Regions from separate parts of the Gilvimarinus sp. F26214L genome, predicted to be linked through region 1. Evidence: predicted binding sites of a transcription regulator. Region 1 holds the regulator's gene; the other holds the start of a gene.
What was found. The regulator PhoB, encoded in region 1, activates phosphate uptake and scavenging genes when phosphate is short. The targets are predictions, from matches to a motif close to TGTCATAAANNTGTAACA.
Positions count from the first base shown of each region.

Region 2: ACURWW_RS04250 (substrate-binding domain-containing protein) is a predicted target of PhoB. The motif match lies at 5,253-5,270, and genes of this name have one in related genera.

Region 1 covers NZ_JBTIYG010000002.1:931-8,671, reverse strand. The annotation lists gene ACURWW_RS02270 (M48 family metalloprotease) at 1-527, opposite strand, end outside; gene ACURWW_RS02265 (DUF4265 domain-containing protein) at 720-1,202, shown strand; gene yaaA (peroxide stress protein YaaA) at 1,272-2,048, shown strand; gene ACURWW_RS02255 (DUF938 domain-containing protein) at 2,239-2,829, shown strand; gene ACURWW_RS02250 (GNAT family N-acetyltransferase) at 2,878-4,050, opposite strand; gene phoR (phosphate regulon sensor histidine kinase PhoR) at 4,110-5,429, opposite strand; gene phoB (phosphate regulon transcriptional regulator PhoB) at 5,462-6,166, opposite strand; gene ubiA (4-hydroxybenzoate octaprenyltransferase) at 6,229-7,110, opposite strand; gene ACURWW_RS02230 (dicarboxylate/amino acid:cation symporter) at 7,247-7,741, shown strand, end outside.
Region 2 covers NZ_JBTIYG010000003.1:69,119-76,859, reverse strand. The annotation lists gene ftsH (ATP-dependent zinc metalloprotease FtsH) at 1-1,829, opposite strand, end outside; gene fnr (fumarate/nitrate reduction transcriptional regulator Fnr) at 2,059-2,820, shown strand; gene ACURWW_RS04265 (TfoX/Sxy family protein) at 2,843-3,175, opposite strand; gene ACURWW_RS04260 (hypothetical protein) at 3,315-4,613, shown strand; gene ACURWW_RS04255 (OsmC family protein) at 4,683-5,129, opposite strand; gene ACURWW_RS04250 (substrate-binding domain-containing protein) at 5,538-6,749, shown strand; gene ACURWW_RS04245 (glutaminyl-peptide cyclotransferase) at 6,828-7,610, opposite strand; gene mnmC (bifunctional tRNA (5-methylaminomethyl-2-thiouridine)(34)-methyltransferase MnmD/FAD-dependent 5-carboxymethylaminomethyl-2-thiouridine(34) oxidoreductase MnmC) at 7,642-7,741, opposite strand, start outside.

The sequences.
Region 1 (7,741 bases):
GCCGCCGCGGAAAGGCCGGTCCCCAATGCAATCAGCTGGTTGTAATCCGAGTCCCGCGCCACCTGGCCAATCACCTGGCTACCGATGCCGAGCAACGCTCCCTGGGTCATCTGGTTGGCGGAATGACGGGCCGCTGCGTGGACGATCTCATGGGCCAGTACGGCGGCCAGCTGAGACTCGTCCTGAAGGTGCAGCAGCAGTCCGCGGTTGACGGCGATCTTGCCGCCGGGGAGGGCCCAGGCGTTGGGCACGTCGTTGTTGAGCACCACGAACTCGTAGGGCAGGTTCGGCCGGTCGCTCACTTCCGCCAGCTTCTGACCCACACTGTTCACATAGGGCGTCAGGTCCGGGTCCACCATGTAGCGGCCACCCTGTGCCTGCACGCTGGGCTGATAATTCTGTTGGCCGATGGCCACTTCCTGCTGAGCCGAAATCAGGCTGAACTCCGACTCCCCGGTAACGGGGTTTTCCGAACAACCACTCAGCAGAACGGCTGAAGCCACGCAGGCGGCAAGAAACTTGCGCAAGGTTTGGTCTCCTATCTCTACTATTGCCGGGGTTCAACCCCCGGCGCTGTATACCCGCTTCCCGATCACTTAAACTAGCAGGCTGTTGAAAAGTCGTTCTCGGCGGCTTGCCGGGCCGTGCTGAGCCAGACATGAGGCTGAGCAGCGGTCGCTCCATTCTATCAGTCCGATTCACCAACCAGGAGCTCTGTAATGCAGTCCCTACAGGAACTCGAACTACTCGCCGGCTACGACCCGGAGGGCAAACCGGTGGCGGAGCGCTTGCAGGTCAAAGTGAACGAAGATGGCAACTATCAGCTGGTTCGTTCCCCCGCCTTCGTCCGCGGGCTTGCCAGCGGCGATATTATCAAGCTCGACTCAGACAGCCAGCAGTTTGAGATTGTTCAGCACAGCGGCAACCTGGCGATCTGCATTTACAGCCGCGAAAATGCCACCCGGCTCAGCGAGGCCCTGACTCCCCAGCTCGAAAAACTGGGTGGCCACCTGGACCTGGAAACGGAACGCATGCTGGTTTATTCCATCCATGTGAGCATCGGTTTCAAGAACATTGAGGAATTGCTGAACCAGCACGTTACGGCCGAGAGCCAGAGCGTCTGGCAATACGGAAACGTCTACGACCCGGAGGACGGACAAACTCCACTGAACTGGTGGCTCGACATTCTGAAACCACAATGAGTGCGGACCGAACTCCCGGTCGTCGGGAGTGTTGCCGAACCAACTGAAGGATACGCAAAGAGAACCAACATGCTGATTGTGATCTCCCCCGCAAAAACCCTGGATTACGAAACTCCCCCGGTGACGGACCTGCACACCACACCGGAGTTTATCCCCGAGAGCAAGAAGCTCATCAAAGCACTGCGGGAGCTGGCTCCACAGGACATCTCCAAACTGATGGGCATCAGCGACAAACTCGGGACACTCAATTACGACCGGTTTCACAACTGGAAGCCCACATTCACGGAAAAGAACTCCAAGCAGGCGATCCTCGCTTTCAAGGGCGATGTTTATACGGGCCTGGAGGCGGACACCTTCAAGGCGGCGGATTTCAATTTTGCCCAGAAACACCTGCGCATTCTTTCGGGGCTCTACGGCCTGCTGCGTCCACTGGATCTGATGCAGCCCTACCGCCTGGAAATGGGAACCAAATTTCGCGTGGGGGAGGCCAAAGACCTGTACAGTTTCTGGGGGAGCAAAATCACCGAGAAGCTCAACGAAGACCTGAAGGCGGTGAAGTCCCACCTGTTGGTGAACCTGGCTTCCAACGAGTACTTCAAAGCCGTCCAGCCACGCAAACTGGAAGCGGATCTGGTCTCGCCCGTATACAAGGATTGGAAAAACGGTCAGTACAAGATCATCAGCTTCTACGCCAAAAAAGCCCGGGGCATGATGAGCGCGTTCATCATCCGCAACCGCATCACGGAAGCCGACGACCTCAAGGATTTCGATTGGGACGGCTACGCCTTCGCCCCCAAGTTATCCAAGCCCGGCGAGCCGGTATTTACTCGCAAGGCCGCCCCGTAACCCGTCGCGATGGTCGTGCTGAAATGTTGGGTTACGGCTTCGCCTAACCCAACCTACGAGGGCACCGAGGTCATGTGTGTAGGTTGGGTTAGCGCAGCGTAACCCAACAATCGGGCATCAAACTCGGCGGGGGTGTAGGTTGGGTTAGCGCAGCGTAACCCAACACAACGAAACACAGGGGAGCAGCTTCATGAAACCGTTTTCTCAAGCCTGCGAGAACAACAAGCAGCCAATCCTGGATGTTCTGCAGCGCGTCTTCGCAGATCGCACGCAGGTGCTGGAAATCGGCAGCGGTACCGGCCAGCACGCTGTTTATTTTGCGGAGAAGATGCCGCACCTGCATTGGCAGACCAGCGACTTGCCCGAAAACCATCCGGGCATTGTCGAATGGCTGAATGACGCCAAGCTGCCTAACCTGAGCAAGCCCATCGTCCTCGACGCGGACCAGCAGCCCTGGCGTGTGGAACCGGTGGATGCCGTGTTCAGCGCCAACACCCTTCACATCATGTCCTGGACCCAGGTGCAGCGATTCTTCAAAGCCCTTCCCTCCGTAACCAGGCCCGGTGCCGTGATCGCCATCTACGGCCCCATGAACTACAACGGCAATTTCACCAGCGACAGCAACCGCAACTTCGACGCCTGGCTGAAGCAGCGCGGAGCACATCAGGGCATTCGGGATTTCGAATCGGTCAATGCCCTGGCCGAAGAGGCAGGTCTGAACCTCCTGGAAGACAATCCGATGCCGGCGAACAACCGATTATTGGTTTGGAAGAAAAGCTGAGATGCGAGATCTCGCGGACGACGAAACCGTGCGCCTCCTGCGACCCGTTCACTTTCGACCCTTGTCCTGAGTCTCTCCGCTTTTAAACGGCAATACGCTTCGCGCTTCCGCCATATACATCTCGATCCCCGGACGCTCCCGCTCCAGAAAATCCTCGATCGCGGCGCGAAACTGGGGGTGGGCGATCCAGTGATTGGACCAGGTGGCCACCGGGGTAAAACCGCGCTGAATCTTGTGCTCGCCCTGGGCACCGGGGTCGAAACGCTTGAAGCCATTGCGAATCGCATAGTCGATGCCCTGGTAGTAACAGGCTTCGAAATGCAGAAACTCGTACTCGCGGCTGCAACCCCAATAGCGCCCGTACAGGGTGTCCCCTCCCTGGAAGAACAGGGACGCCGCGACCATCTCCTGCCCCTCCCGGGCGATCACCATGACAATCTGTTCGGGCATGGTCTCGGCGAGGGTAAGAAAAAAGCCCTCGTTCAGGTAGCCGTGGCGGCCGCTGCGCTTGAAGTAAGTAAGGTGGTAAAACAGATAGAATTCCCGCCATTCCCCGGCGGTGATATCCCGTCCATTCTTGACCTCCAGCTCCAGGCCCTGTTCGGCAACCCGCCGCCGCTCCCGCTTCAGGTTCTTGCGTTTGCGTGAACTGAAGGTGGAGAGGAAATCCTCGAAATCACGATAGCCTTCGTTGAGCCAATGAAACTGGCAACCCATGCGCCGCGACGCGCCCGCCCCTTCCAGGCGGGTGCACAGCTCTTCCTCAGGAAAGAGACAATGCCAGGAGGAGGCGCCAATGGAGCGGCCCTCTTCCGTGATGGCGGAGACAAAGGTTTGCGTCGCTGCCGCTAGGTCTACCTCACCCGCCAGGCACAGCCGCGGTCCCGTGGCCGGCGTAAAGGGAATGGCCGTGACCAGTTTCGGATAATAGGGAAAGCCGTGGCGGTGGTAAGCATCCGCCCAGGCCCAGTCGAAGACGTACTCACCAAACGAATCCAGCTTTTTATAGAGCGGCATGATCCCCACCACATCACTCCCTTCTTTGAGCAGCGCATGGTGACCTTGCCAGGGCGTATCGGCGCCCACACAGCCGGCACTTTCAAGCGCGGCGAGAAAGGCGTGGTTGAGGAATGGATAGTCCGTAGCCCAGAGCCCGTTCCAGGTCTCCCGCGGAACTTCGGTGACGGCGGGTACGAATTCGACTTTCCGGGATGGCTGCATGGCAAACTTCTGGTTGGCTTGCGACGGGTTCTGCAGCGACCAGTTGGCACCGCATCGGGCTAGCCGGGCAAATCCAGGTGCTGCCGGTCGCCCTCCGCGCGCACCCGGCTCAGGGGGAAGCTGCAGGTAAAGGTGCTGCCCTTGCCGGGCGAACTCTCAATGCTGAGTTTGCCATCGTGGCGCAGCAGGACGTGTTTGACAATAGCCAGCCCCAGTCCGGTTCCCCCGCTTTTGGCGGTGCGGCCGGAATCCACCCGGTAAAAGCGCTCCGTGAGGCGCGGCAGATGAACGGGGTCGATGCCCACCCCGTTGTCGCTGACAGCAATGTGCAGCCCCCTGTCGTCACGGTACACGCGCAGGCTCACCACGGTGCCGGGTGGTGAGTAATTGATGGCATTCACCACCAGGTTGGAAATGGCGCTGTGCAGTTCCTTTTCGCGACCGCGAATCGCCACGTTCTGATCAGCATCCAGTTTGATCACGTAGCTGTCCCCCCCTATGGCAAGAGCTTCGTCCTTGATCGTTCGGAGCAGGGTCGCGACGGAGATCAGCGTCTGCTCTTTTTCGGGCTCTTCGGTTTCCAGCCGCGACAGGGTGATCAGGTCATTGACCAACAAGCTCATCCGTTCGCTCTGCTGCTGCATCGGGGTGAGGGCCTTCTCCCACTGGGGCGCCACGTCGGGAGCCTGATCGGCCAGAGTTTCCAGGTAGCCCTTAAGAACGGTGAGGGGTGTGCGCAGCTCGTGGGATACGTTGGCCACAAAATCCCGGCGCACCTGTTCGAGGCGGTGCAGGCGCGTTACATCACGGATCATCACCAGGCGCTCGTCCTGGCCGTAACGGGTAATCTGAAACTGAAGGCGGCGGGCGTCGTCCTGGGGTGATGGAATGGTGATGGGTTCCCGATAGTTGCCGGCCTCGAAATAGGCAACAAACTGAGGATTACGGATGAAGTTGAGCAAAGCTTGATGGCGGTCACCGGGCTCGAAGGCCAGCAGTTCGGTGGCCGCTTCGTTCCACCAGTTCATGTTGCCCCGTTTGTCGAGCACGATCGCGGCATCGGGCAGGGCCGCGGTGGCTTCCTGAACCCAATCGAGAGTCGCCTTCAGCCGCGCTTTTTCCTTCTCCCGGCGTTTCTGCAAGTGGTAAAGGCGATCGAAAACTTCCCCCCAGAAGCCGCTCGCGTCCGGTGGCAAGCCCGGCTCGCGCTCGCGGATCCAGCGCTCCAGGCGATAGATCTGCCAAAGCGTCCAGGCCATGTAGAGGGCGCCGCCCGCAATCAGGGTCCAACTCAGGTAGCCGTTCAGCAACCCGAAGCCGATGCAGACGATGGTGATGATCAGTACCCGCCGGATTTCGGCGGCAAATCCCCGATACAAGCTGGTGACCTACATGTGAGGGACGCGTTTGCTCACGCGTCCAGTGGGATCTTGGTGGAAAACCGGTAACCGGCGCCGCGCACCGTTTGCACGTAGCGGTCATGGCCATCAAGGCTCAATGCCTTGCGCAGGCGACGGATGTGAACGTCCACAGTCCGCTCCTCGACGTACACGTTGCCGCCCCAGACGTGGTCAAGCAACTGGCTGCGAGTGTACACCCGTTCCTGGTGGGTAAGAAAAAACTGGAGCAGGCGGTATTCCGTGGGGCCGATTTGCACCGGCTGATCGTTAATGGTGACCCGGTGGCTGGCCGGATCCAGGCAGAGCCCTTCGACCCGCAGGGGCTCCGCTTCTTCCTCGGGTCCCGCGCGCCGCAGAACGGCCTTCAGGCGCGCCACCAGTTCACGGGGTGAGAAAGGTTTGGTGATGTAGTCATCGGCACCCACTTCCAGGCCCTGGATCTTGTTGTCTTCCTCACCCTTGGCAGTCAGCATGATGATGGGGGTGCGGGCGGTGACTTCGTCGCGCTTCAGGCGCCGGGCCAGTTCGATGCCGCTGGTTTGGGGCAGCATCCAGTCCAGCAAAATCAAGTCGGGATTTTCGTCGATAATCAGGCCGTGTGCCTGTTGCGCGTCCTCGGCTTCCAGGCAGCGATAGTCCGCCATCTCCAGCGCGACCCGTAACATGTCGCGGATGGGCGCTTCATCGTCGACGATCAGAATGGTTTTTTTGGCCATGAGTCTGGTGGTGTCCCCCGTACGTCTCTGGCACACCATTAAAGAGACAATCTGTTACAGCTTTATGACACGGCTCCGCCTGCGACCGTGTCGGCCAGCACGCCAACGAATACCGCCATGCCCACCCAGTTGTTGTTCATGAAGGCGCGAAAGCACTGCTGGCGGTCCCGGTTCCTGATCAAATACTGCTGATACGCAAAGAGCCCCGCCACAGCAATCAGACTGAGCTTATACAAGAGCCCAAGCTCGAAACGCGAGCCCATCACCAGCAAGGCGCCCAATGTCATCACCTGGAGCATGGCGGTAATGCTGCGGTCGTTCTCGCCAAAGAGGATGGCTGTGGATTTAATGCCTATTTTCAGATCGTCGGGCCGATCCACCATTCCGTAAAAGGTATCGTAGACCACCGTCCACAGCAGGTTGGCGATATAAATCACCCACACTTCGCTCGGCAGTTCGCCGGTCTGCGCCGCATAGGCCATGGGAATCGACCAGGAGAAGGCTGCGCCCAGCACTATCTGGGGCAGGTGGGTGTAGCGCTTGGCAAAGGGATAACAGAAGGCCAGCGCCAACCCGCCGAGGGATAGCTTTATGGTGAGGGCATTGGTCAGCAGCACCAGCAGAAAGGCCAGCAGGCACAGCCCCACGAAAATACCGATGGCTTCCTTCGAGGTCACCAACCCCTTGGCCATGGGCCGGTTGCGGGTGCGCTCCACGTGGCCGTCGAAGTTGCGGTCCGCAAAGTCGTTGATCACACAACCGGCGGCCCGCATCACAATGGTGCCGAGCACGAAGATCACCACCACCCCCCAGTGCGGACTACCCTCCCCGGCGATCCACAGGGTCCAGAGCGACGGCCACAGCAGCAGCAAGGTGCCGATGGGCCGGTCGAAACGCATGAGCTGGATGTAGGGCGTAAAGCGGTCGAGCTGGATGGTGGTCATAGGTCGCGGGGGAATGAACAAAATGTAGGCGGCACTATAGCATTTTGCGCCGCAGGGGGCTCAAACCCATCCAATCTTGTATTTGGCACGAGTTTTAGCCTAAGGTCTCCCGAATATAAAAAGGAGAGAGACCGTGATCACACGCATTCCCCTGCATTGGCAGATCCTCATCGCCATCGTTGCCGCTTTCGTCGCCGGGAGCCTCACCACCCCCGACACGAGCGTGCTGGGCATTCCCGCCCTCAGCGCCGTTGATTTCATCGGCACCTTGTTCCTGAACGGGCTGACGATGATCATCGTGCCCCTGGTGCTCTCATCCATCATCTGCGGTGTGTCGGGCATGGGCAGCGGCGAGGACATCGGCCGTCTCGGTGCCAAGACTCTTGGGTTCTACCTGCTCTCCAGCCTCGCGGCCATCCTCATCGGTCTGGCGGTGGTCAATACCATTCAGCCGGGCTACATCAACGGCGAGTCGGCGGGCGACAGAATGAACCTGGTGCCCGCCGAGCAAGTCGCCGCGGAAATCCAGCGCGCCGAAGGCCGAGACGCGGGGGACATTGTCGAGGTCTTCCTACGCATGGTGCCGCCCAACATCGTCGCGGCGGCCAGCGAGGGGCAAATGCTGGGGATC
Region 2 (7,741 bases), on a different contig from region 1:
TTTTGCAATGCCGCCTTGTTTTCCCGCAGGGTCTTCTCCGTCCGAGCTTCCGCTTCGGAGATGATGCGGTGGACCTCCTCGTCGATCTTCCGCGCCGTGTCTTCGCTGAAGTCCTTTTCCTGAGTCAGTTCGTAGCCCAGAAAGGGGTGTTCACTGCCGACCCGAAAATGCACGGGACCGATCACCTCGCTCATGCCCCACTGGGTCACCATCATCTTGGCGAGCCGGGTGGCCTGTTCCAGGTCGTTGGCGGCGCCCGAGCTGATATTGCCCAGTGCGAGCTTCTCCGCACTGCGTCCGCCGAGCATGACGGAGAGCCGGGTCTCCACATAGGGTTGGGAATAGTTGTGGCGGTCCTCCGGTGGGAGCTGCGCGGTGACGCCCAGAGCCCGGCCGCGGGGGATAATGGAGACCTGGCGCAGAGGATCACTCTCCGGGAGCAGCAGGGCAACCAGTGCGTGGCCGCTTTCGTGAACCGCGGTGCGTTTCCGCTCCGACGGGTTGAGCAGGTCCCGACGCTCGCTGCCCATGACCACTTTGTCGTGGGCCTTGTGAAAGTCTTCGCGGTTGACCTGGTGCTTGTTGTGGCGGGCGGCCATTAGGGCAGATTCATTGACCAGGTTGGCGAGGTCCGCGCCGGAAAACCCCACGGTGATACCGGCAATTTCGTCCAGGTCCACGTCACTCGCCAGGGGAACCTTACGGGTATGGACCTTGAGAATATCCCTGCGCGCGCCCCGTTGAGGCAGCTCCAGCGTCACCTTGCGATCGAAGCGGCCAGGTCGGAGCAGGGCCGGGTCTAGTACATCCGGTCGGTTGGTGGCAGCCAGTACCACCACGGCTTCTTCGCCCGAAAAGCCGTCCATCTCCGCCAGCACCTGATTGAGAGTCTGCTCTCGTTCATCGTTACCGCCGCCGAGGCCGGTGCCACGGACTCGGCCAACCGAGTCGATCTCGTCAATAAAAATCAGGGCCGGGGCACGGCGCCGCGCTTCGGCGAACATGTCCCGCACCCGGGAGGCGCCCACGCCCACAAACATTTCGATGAATTCCGAACCGCTGATGCTGTAGAAGGGCACGCCCGCTTCGTGAGCCGTGGCTTTGGCCAACAGGGTCTTGCCGGTGCCGGGGGGACCCATCAGCAGAATGCCGTGGGGCATTTTTGCGCCCAGTTCCCGGAATTTGTCCGGGTCGCTGAGAAAATCCACAATCTCCTGAAGGTCCTGCTTGGCTCCTTCCGCGCCGGCCACGTCCTCGTAGCCCACGTCATGATCGGTGCTTTCGAACAGTCGGGCCTTGGATTTGGAGAAACTGAAGAAGCCGTCCTTGCCGCCGCCACCCATGCGCTGCTGCAGCATGCGGCTCGAATAGATGAAAAAGGCGAGGATCAGCAGCCACGGCAGAACCGAGAGCAGCACCTGGAACCAGCGGGGCTCCTGGGCCGAGCGGGCAGTAATGGTCACCCCCCGTTCTTCCAGCAGGGGCAGGAGTTCCTCGTCACCGGGGCTCGGCATTACGGTCGTGAAGGTCTTGGGCTCATCGTCTGCTCCGCGTGCGCCACTGCTTTCGACGCGGAAGGTGCCCCGAATCTGGTCTCCCTCGAACCGCACGCTGGCCACTTCATCCGCCACGACTGCGGATTTGAACTCAGTGTAGGGAATATTTTGCGTCCCGGGCTCGGATAGCGTGGAGAAGAGGTAATAAACGGCAAAAAACATGAACAGCCACATGAGCATGTGACCGTCGAAGGGGCGAACGGGGGGTGGGTTTCCGCGGGTCGGTTGCTGCTGCGGCTGCTTGTCGGGCTTTGGCGCCATCGGATCGGCCATTGACTGATAATTCCCCTTTTTCGAGCTCGTTGATCTGCATTCAATTGTACAGTGTCGATGACCGTTTTGAATCTCAATGTTGACCGGCCTGGACCTCGATGCCGGCCTCAGGGTCAGCCGGCAGCCTTTGACAAGCACGCAGCGTTTATCCTACTCTCTTGATCCATATCAATTCGCCTGCAACCTCTCCAGCCATTGCGGGCATCCAGAGACGGATCATTCGTACCGTATGTCCAAGTCCAATCAGCCCCTTGAAATCATTCAGAGCTGTCACTCCACCCCTACCGTTTCCTGCTCCCAGTGCCGGTTGGCGTCCATTTGTCTGCCCATCAGCCTGCACGTGGAAGACGTGGACAAGGTAGACGGCATCATTCAGCGAGGCCGCCCTCTGCAGAAAGGGGATTACCTGTACCGGGCGCGGGATACCTTCCATTCCGTCTACGCGGTTCGATCGGGAACTGTAAAAACATACACCAGCACCAATGATGGCAAGGAGCAGGTGACCGGCTTTTATCTGCCCGGGGAGATTCTGGGGCTGGACGGAGTCGCTCGCAGCACTCATACCAACTCGGCGGTGGCGCTGGAAACATCTGCGATCTGCGAAATCCCATTCAACAAGCTGGATGACCTGGGCAGCCATATCCCCAATCTTCATCGCCACATGTACCGCCTGCTGGGACGCGAGATCGGCACGGATCAGCAGTTGATTACACTGCTCAGCAAGAGCAGTGCGGACGAACGGGTAGCCACGTTGCTGCTCAGCATCTCCAGCCGCAATGGTCGCCGAAACCTGTCAGTTACCAGTTTTCGCCTTCCCATGTCCCGGGCGGACCTGGGCAATTACCTGGGGCTGACAGTTGAAACCGTCAGCCGAACCTTGAGCCGCTTCCAGAAACAGGGCCTTATTCGGGCGGACAAGAAGGAGATCACGATCACCGACATTGAGGCCTTGCGCAAAATCGGTGACATCAGTCTGTTTGAGACCGACTAACGTCACCGCGGTCGTTCCGTTTCTACTTCCCTGTTTTTCTGCTTCGCAGCGCCGCTTCATAGGAGCGGCGCGCCCAGCGCGCGGCTTCCTCCTGATCCTCCAACACTTCTTCCGGCGCCTGGAAGTAGCCCAGTTGTACGGCTTTCCCCTGGCGTTGATAGGTAAACGGTGTCAACTGGCGCTCCTGGAAGTGGCCCAGACATTCGGCGTCGGCTTTCAGGTATAGCGTGTCGTCGGTGACCAGGGCGAACATCAGCCCATCGTGGAAAATGCCGGCACCACCGAACATTCGCCGCATCGAGACGGGGCCAAACAGGCCGAAAATCTCCTGCAGGTGATCGGTAAATTCACTCATAGCTTACCCTTCCGCGGTCCGTTGCAGACCATCCACGCCTCTACATTCACCTGTCTATTGATCCGTGTCAAATGATGAGCTCCGTTTGAATGCCATTCTACTGCTCCCGATAATCGATGTCGTGAGCGGAGGTTTATTCATGAGCCGTAAAACCACGAAGCTGTCTCTGCGGACGCTTCTCGCAGTTGTTTTCACCCTGGCCCTCCACTGGTCCAGTGTGGCGACGGCCATCCCGGTGTTTGCCCGTCAATACAATATGTCCTGTACCGTTTGCCACGATGCGTTTCCACGCCTGAATGAATTTGGTGAAGCATTCGCCGACAGCAACTTCCGCTTGCCTCAATGGCGTGACACGATGATGGATGTGGGAGACGAGAGCCTTGCCCTGCCGAAGTATCTGCCACTGGCCATTCGCGCCCAGGGCAATGTCCAATGGCGGGACGGCGAGCAGATCGATGTGGCTACCGGCCACACCCTGTCCGATTCGAGCACGGACATCCAGGCTCCTTACATGGTGAAGTTGCTGTCCAGCGCTCCTCTCTCGGATAACATTTCCTACTATTTCTATGCAATATTCGCCGAGAAGGGCGGCAATGGTGAAACCATCGTCGAGGATGCCTGGTTCCAGTATGCGGACATTTTGGGTACGGGCGTGTCCGCCCAACTGGGGCAGTTTCAGGTGTCCGATCTGATGTTCCCGCGCGAGGTGCGGCTGACCTTCCAGGATTACTACGCCTACCGCGCCGCAGGGATAACTTATGACCGCGGACTGATCGTGAGCGGTGATCTGGGTCCTGTGGACTGGGCCGTCGGCGCTGTGAATGGCAATGGCATCGAGCAGAACTACGATCTGAACGGGCCCGGCTACCGTCGCCCGGACAAATTATTCGACAACGATTCCGGCAAACATTACTTCGGTCGCGTAGGCGCGTCCCTGGGTCCCGTTGATGGCGGGCTTTTCGCCCTCGCGGGAGAGCAACGCAGTGCGGGTGGTTTTGCGGGCATGGATCTCGGTGTGCGGGACTCGGACAAGCAGATCCTCGGTATTGATGTAGCGGGGGATATCAGCCCGCAGATCCACTGGTACGGCCAGGTGCTCTGGAACAGCTGGGAGGGTTTTCTCGACCAGGCTCCCGGTGACGATTACGACTGGATCGGGGCTTTTGCCGGTGTGGACTACATTCCCAACCAACGCTGGGCCTTCTCCGCGCTCTACAACATTGCAGAAGCGGACGACTTTGACGATACAGGCACCATTTACGAGGGGATCGAGATCAATACTCTCACCGCCACTGCGGCGTATTATTTCATGCGCAATGTTAAAGGAATAATGGAGCTCAATATCGACCTGCAAAGTGAGGAAGACGGCGGCCCCCCCTTTGTGGGCCACCAGAGCAAGGAAAACTATCTTCTGTTTGGTATCGACATCGCGTACTGATCCGCTGGCTGGCAAGCAGTTGCTTTAATCAAGTTCCCGATTGAAGCAACTGCGGCGGGGTCGCTTCGGTCAATGTTCCTTGACCACCGTGCCTTCACCATCGATTACGGACACCTTTACCGGAATTCCCCGGCGCACACTCTGGGTGACCACGCAGAAGTCCTCGAACTGATCCAACGCTCGATCCAGATGCGGCAGCTCGGCGGCCGTGTTGCCCAGTGTGATGGTCACTTCCATTCCTGCGATCCTCAATCGCTTATCCACCCGTTCCGTTGAACCGCTTATGGTGGCGCTGAGCTCACCCGGCTCGCCTTTGAACTTGCGAACGGCAAACAGCAGGCTGGCACAAAGGCAGTTGGCCACCGCTGCGGCGAGCATGCGCTCGGCATTCGGACCTTCCCCTTTTCCCAGGGGCTCGGGCTCGTCAACCATGAAATTGCCGAAGTCACCAAAATCGATCTGGAACAGATAGCCTTCTACAAGGCGCAGGTTGATGGAAAAACCCTGATCAGACATGAGAGAACTCCTCGTGGGTAACGCGGGCGGGTAGCGGCTCTTTCGGTTGATGAAAGACAACTCATGAGTGTTGTCGCTCATCCCGTCGGAACGCGAGAGGCTCGCGAATGGTTCGGGAACAACTGCCATACAACTGTAACATTAACAGGAAATTTACTCTGTACAATGCGCCGCGATAGTCGCATCGGCGAATGTTTCGCCGGGAAAGGGAGATTTCTGATGGTATGGCGAAACATCGCATCCGGGCGCGGACTCTTGTTGTTATTCTTGTGTGTCTGCGGGTTCATTCCGAGGGGGCTTTCGGCACAACCGGGAGGGGACGAGCTCCCATCCGCACACTTCCAATTCGCGCAAACCCAGGTGCCGCTTTTCACCGTGCAGGGTTCCAACACGGTGGGCGCGAACCTTATGAAGCAGCTGTTGCTCGACTGGTTCCAGGCACGGGGCGCCCGGGATGTGGTCAGCCGGGCGGAGCCGGTGTTCAATGAATACCGGGTTCAGGCCTTCGACGGAGAGCGCACGGTTCATGTGGCCGTAGCCGCACATGGCTCCAGCACAGGCTTTGCAGCCTTGGAGGCCGGCAACGCGGAGCTCGCCATGTCGTCCCGGAGAATAAAGCCCGCCGAGGTCGCCCGACTCGCGCGTCTGGCCAACATGCAAAGCTTTGAGAGCGAGCACGTGATTGCCATTGACGGTCTGGCAGTCATTGTCCATCACGAGAACCCGATAACTGCCCTCACCATCGACCAACTGGCCAGAGTGTTCTCGGGGGCCGTGAAGGACTGGAGCGAGTTGGGGGCGGAGCCCGGGGCCATCAACCTGTACGCCCGGGATGAGAATTCCGGTACCTGGGACACTTTCAGAAGCCTGGTGCTGGGTGATCAGAAGCTGTCCACCGCGGCCCGCCGCTTCGAATCCAATGATGAACTTTCCGACCTGGTCGCGGCGGATCGGCGCGGCATCGGCTTTGTCGGCCTGGCGTCGGTTCGTCAGACCAGGAGCCTGGCGATTTCCCACGCGGGGACGTCGCCGCTCACACCAGAGCGTGTCGTTGTGGCCACGGAAGACTACCTCCTGTCTCGCCGCCTTTATCTGTACGCGGCGGGACGGTCACAGCACCTGGAGGATTTCCTCGCTTATGTGCAGAGCGACCGCGGCCAGAAAATCGTGGAGGAGAGCGGTTTTGTTTCCCAGAACCTGATCAGCACGCCGGTCACTGGCGGCCTCAGCGGACCGCCCGAATACCTGGAACTCGCGAACGGCGCCGAGCGGCTTTCGGTCAATCTGCGCTTTGCCGAGGACAGCGCGCAGTTGGATAACAAGGCGAAGCGCGATATCCAACGCATCGTGTCCTACATGAGACGGGATGAAAACGCGGACAAGCGGTTGTTCCTGGTCGGCTTCGGAGATCGCCGACAAAGTGAGCGCCGAGCCGTTATTCTGTCCAAGCTGCGCGCAAGCGCGGTGAAGTCGGAGCTGTTCAAGCTGGGGGTGCCTACCGAACCGGTTCTCGGCCTTGGTGCCGATTTGCCCGTGGCGGGTAACGACGCGGCGGGCAGGACCCGAAACCGCCGCGTTGAAGTCTGGGCGGGGTACGCTGCGCGCACGTCGGCGCCCTGACCCTCGGACGGCTGGTGTTATACAGTGCAGGCCGCGAGAGGGCGTTGTGTGCACTGAAAGCGCATTGGGGATCCCGCCTCAGTCCGGCGGATTCAACCTGATCAGATAACGATAGCGCCAATACTTTCCCGTAACCCAGAAACCGTCATGGACCGGGTCGTACGCGATTCCGTTGACAACGCTTTCGCTGGAGCGCAGTGCGGCTTCCTCTCTCAAGGGCTGCAAATCCACGAAACCCCGCACCCTGCCACTGGACGCATCGATGCTGTAGATCCGGTCGTCGTACCAGACATTGGCCCAGATGACGCCTTCGTGGTATTCCAGTTCGTTGAGCCGGGGCAGCGGTTTGTCGCCAACCCGGACCGGCAGAGTCTTCTGCAACTTGAACTCCGTGTCGTAGTAGCGCAGCAGATCGCTGCCGTCACTGAGAATCAAGTGCGTGCCGTTGTGGGTCAAGCCCCAGCCTTCGCCGCTGTACCGGTATTCGTCCTCGACTTCGAGTGTGTGTTTGCTCAGCGCCCAGGCTTTGCCGGCTTTCCAACTCAGGAGGTAAAGGCGGTCATCGAGCACGGTAATTCCCTCGGCAAAAATGTCCCGTGGAATATCCTGCTTCTGTCGGTGTTCGCCCGATCGTGAATAGCGCACCAGGAATGACCGACCGTAATGACCGCTGCTCTCGAAGAAATAATCCTCGTCGATGGTGAAGCCCTGGGTAAAAATTTGTGCGTCGTGGGGCTCACGGTCCAGCGTTTGATAGCCGTACTCCTTTACTTTCATATCCTGCGCCAACGCACCAACGCTCAACAAAACAATTGGCAGCGCCCGTAGCAGTACTCCGGTAAAAAGTATGGATCTCGTCATGATCAGCGTCGTCCGGTGGGAATGAGGTTCATTATGGCGCGAGCCGATTGCGAATCAAATCCCGGATAATGAACCGCGCCGGATTGAGTGCCGTAGCCAGGTCGCGCGACAGGGGCAGCAGGTCGCCGCTC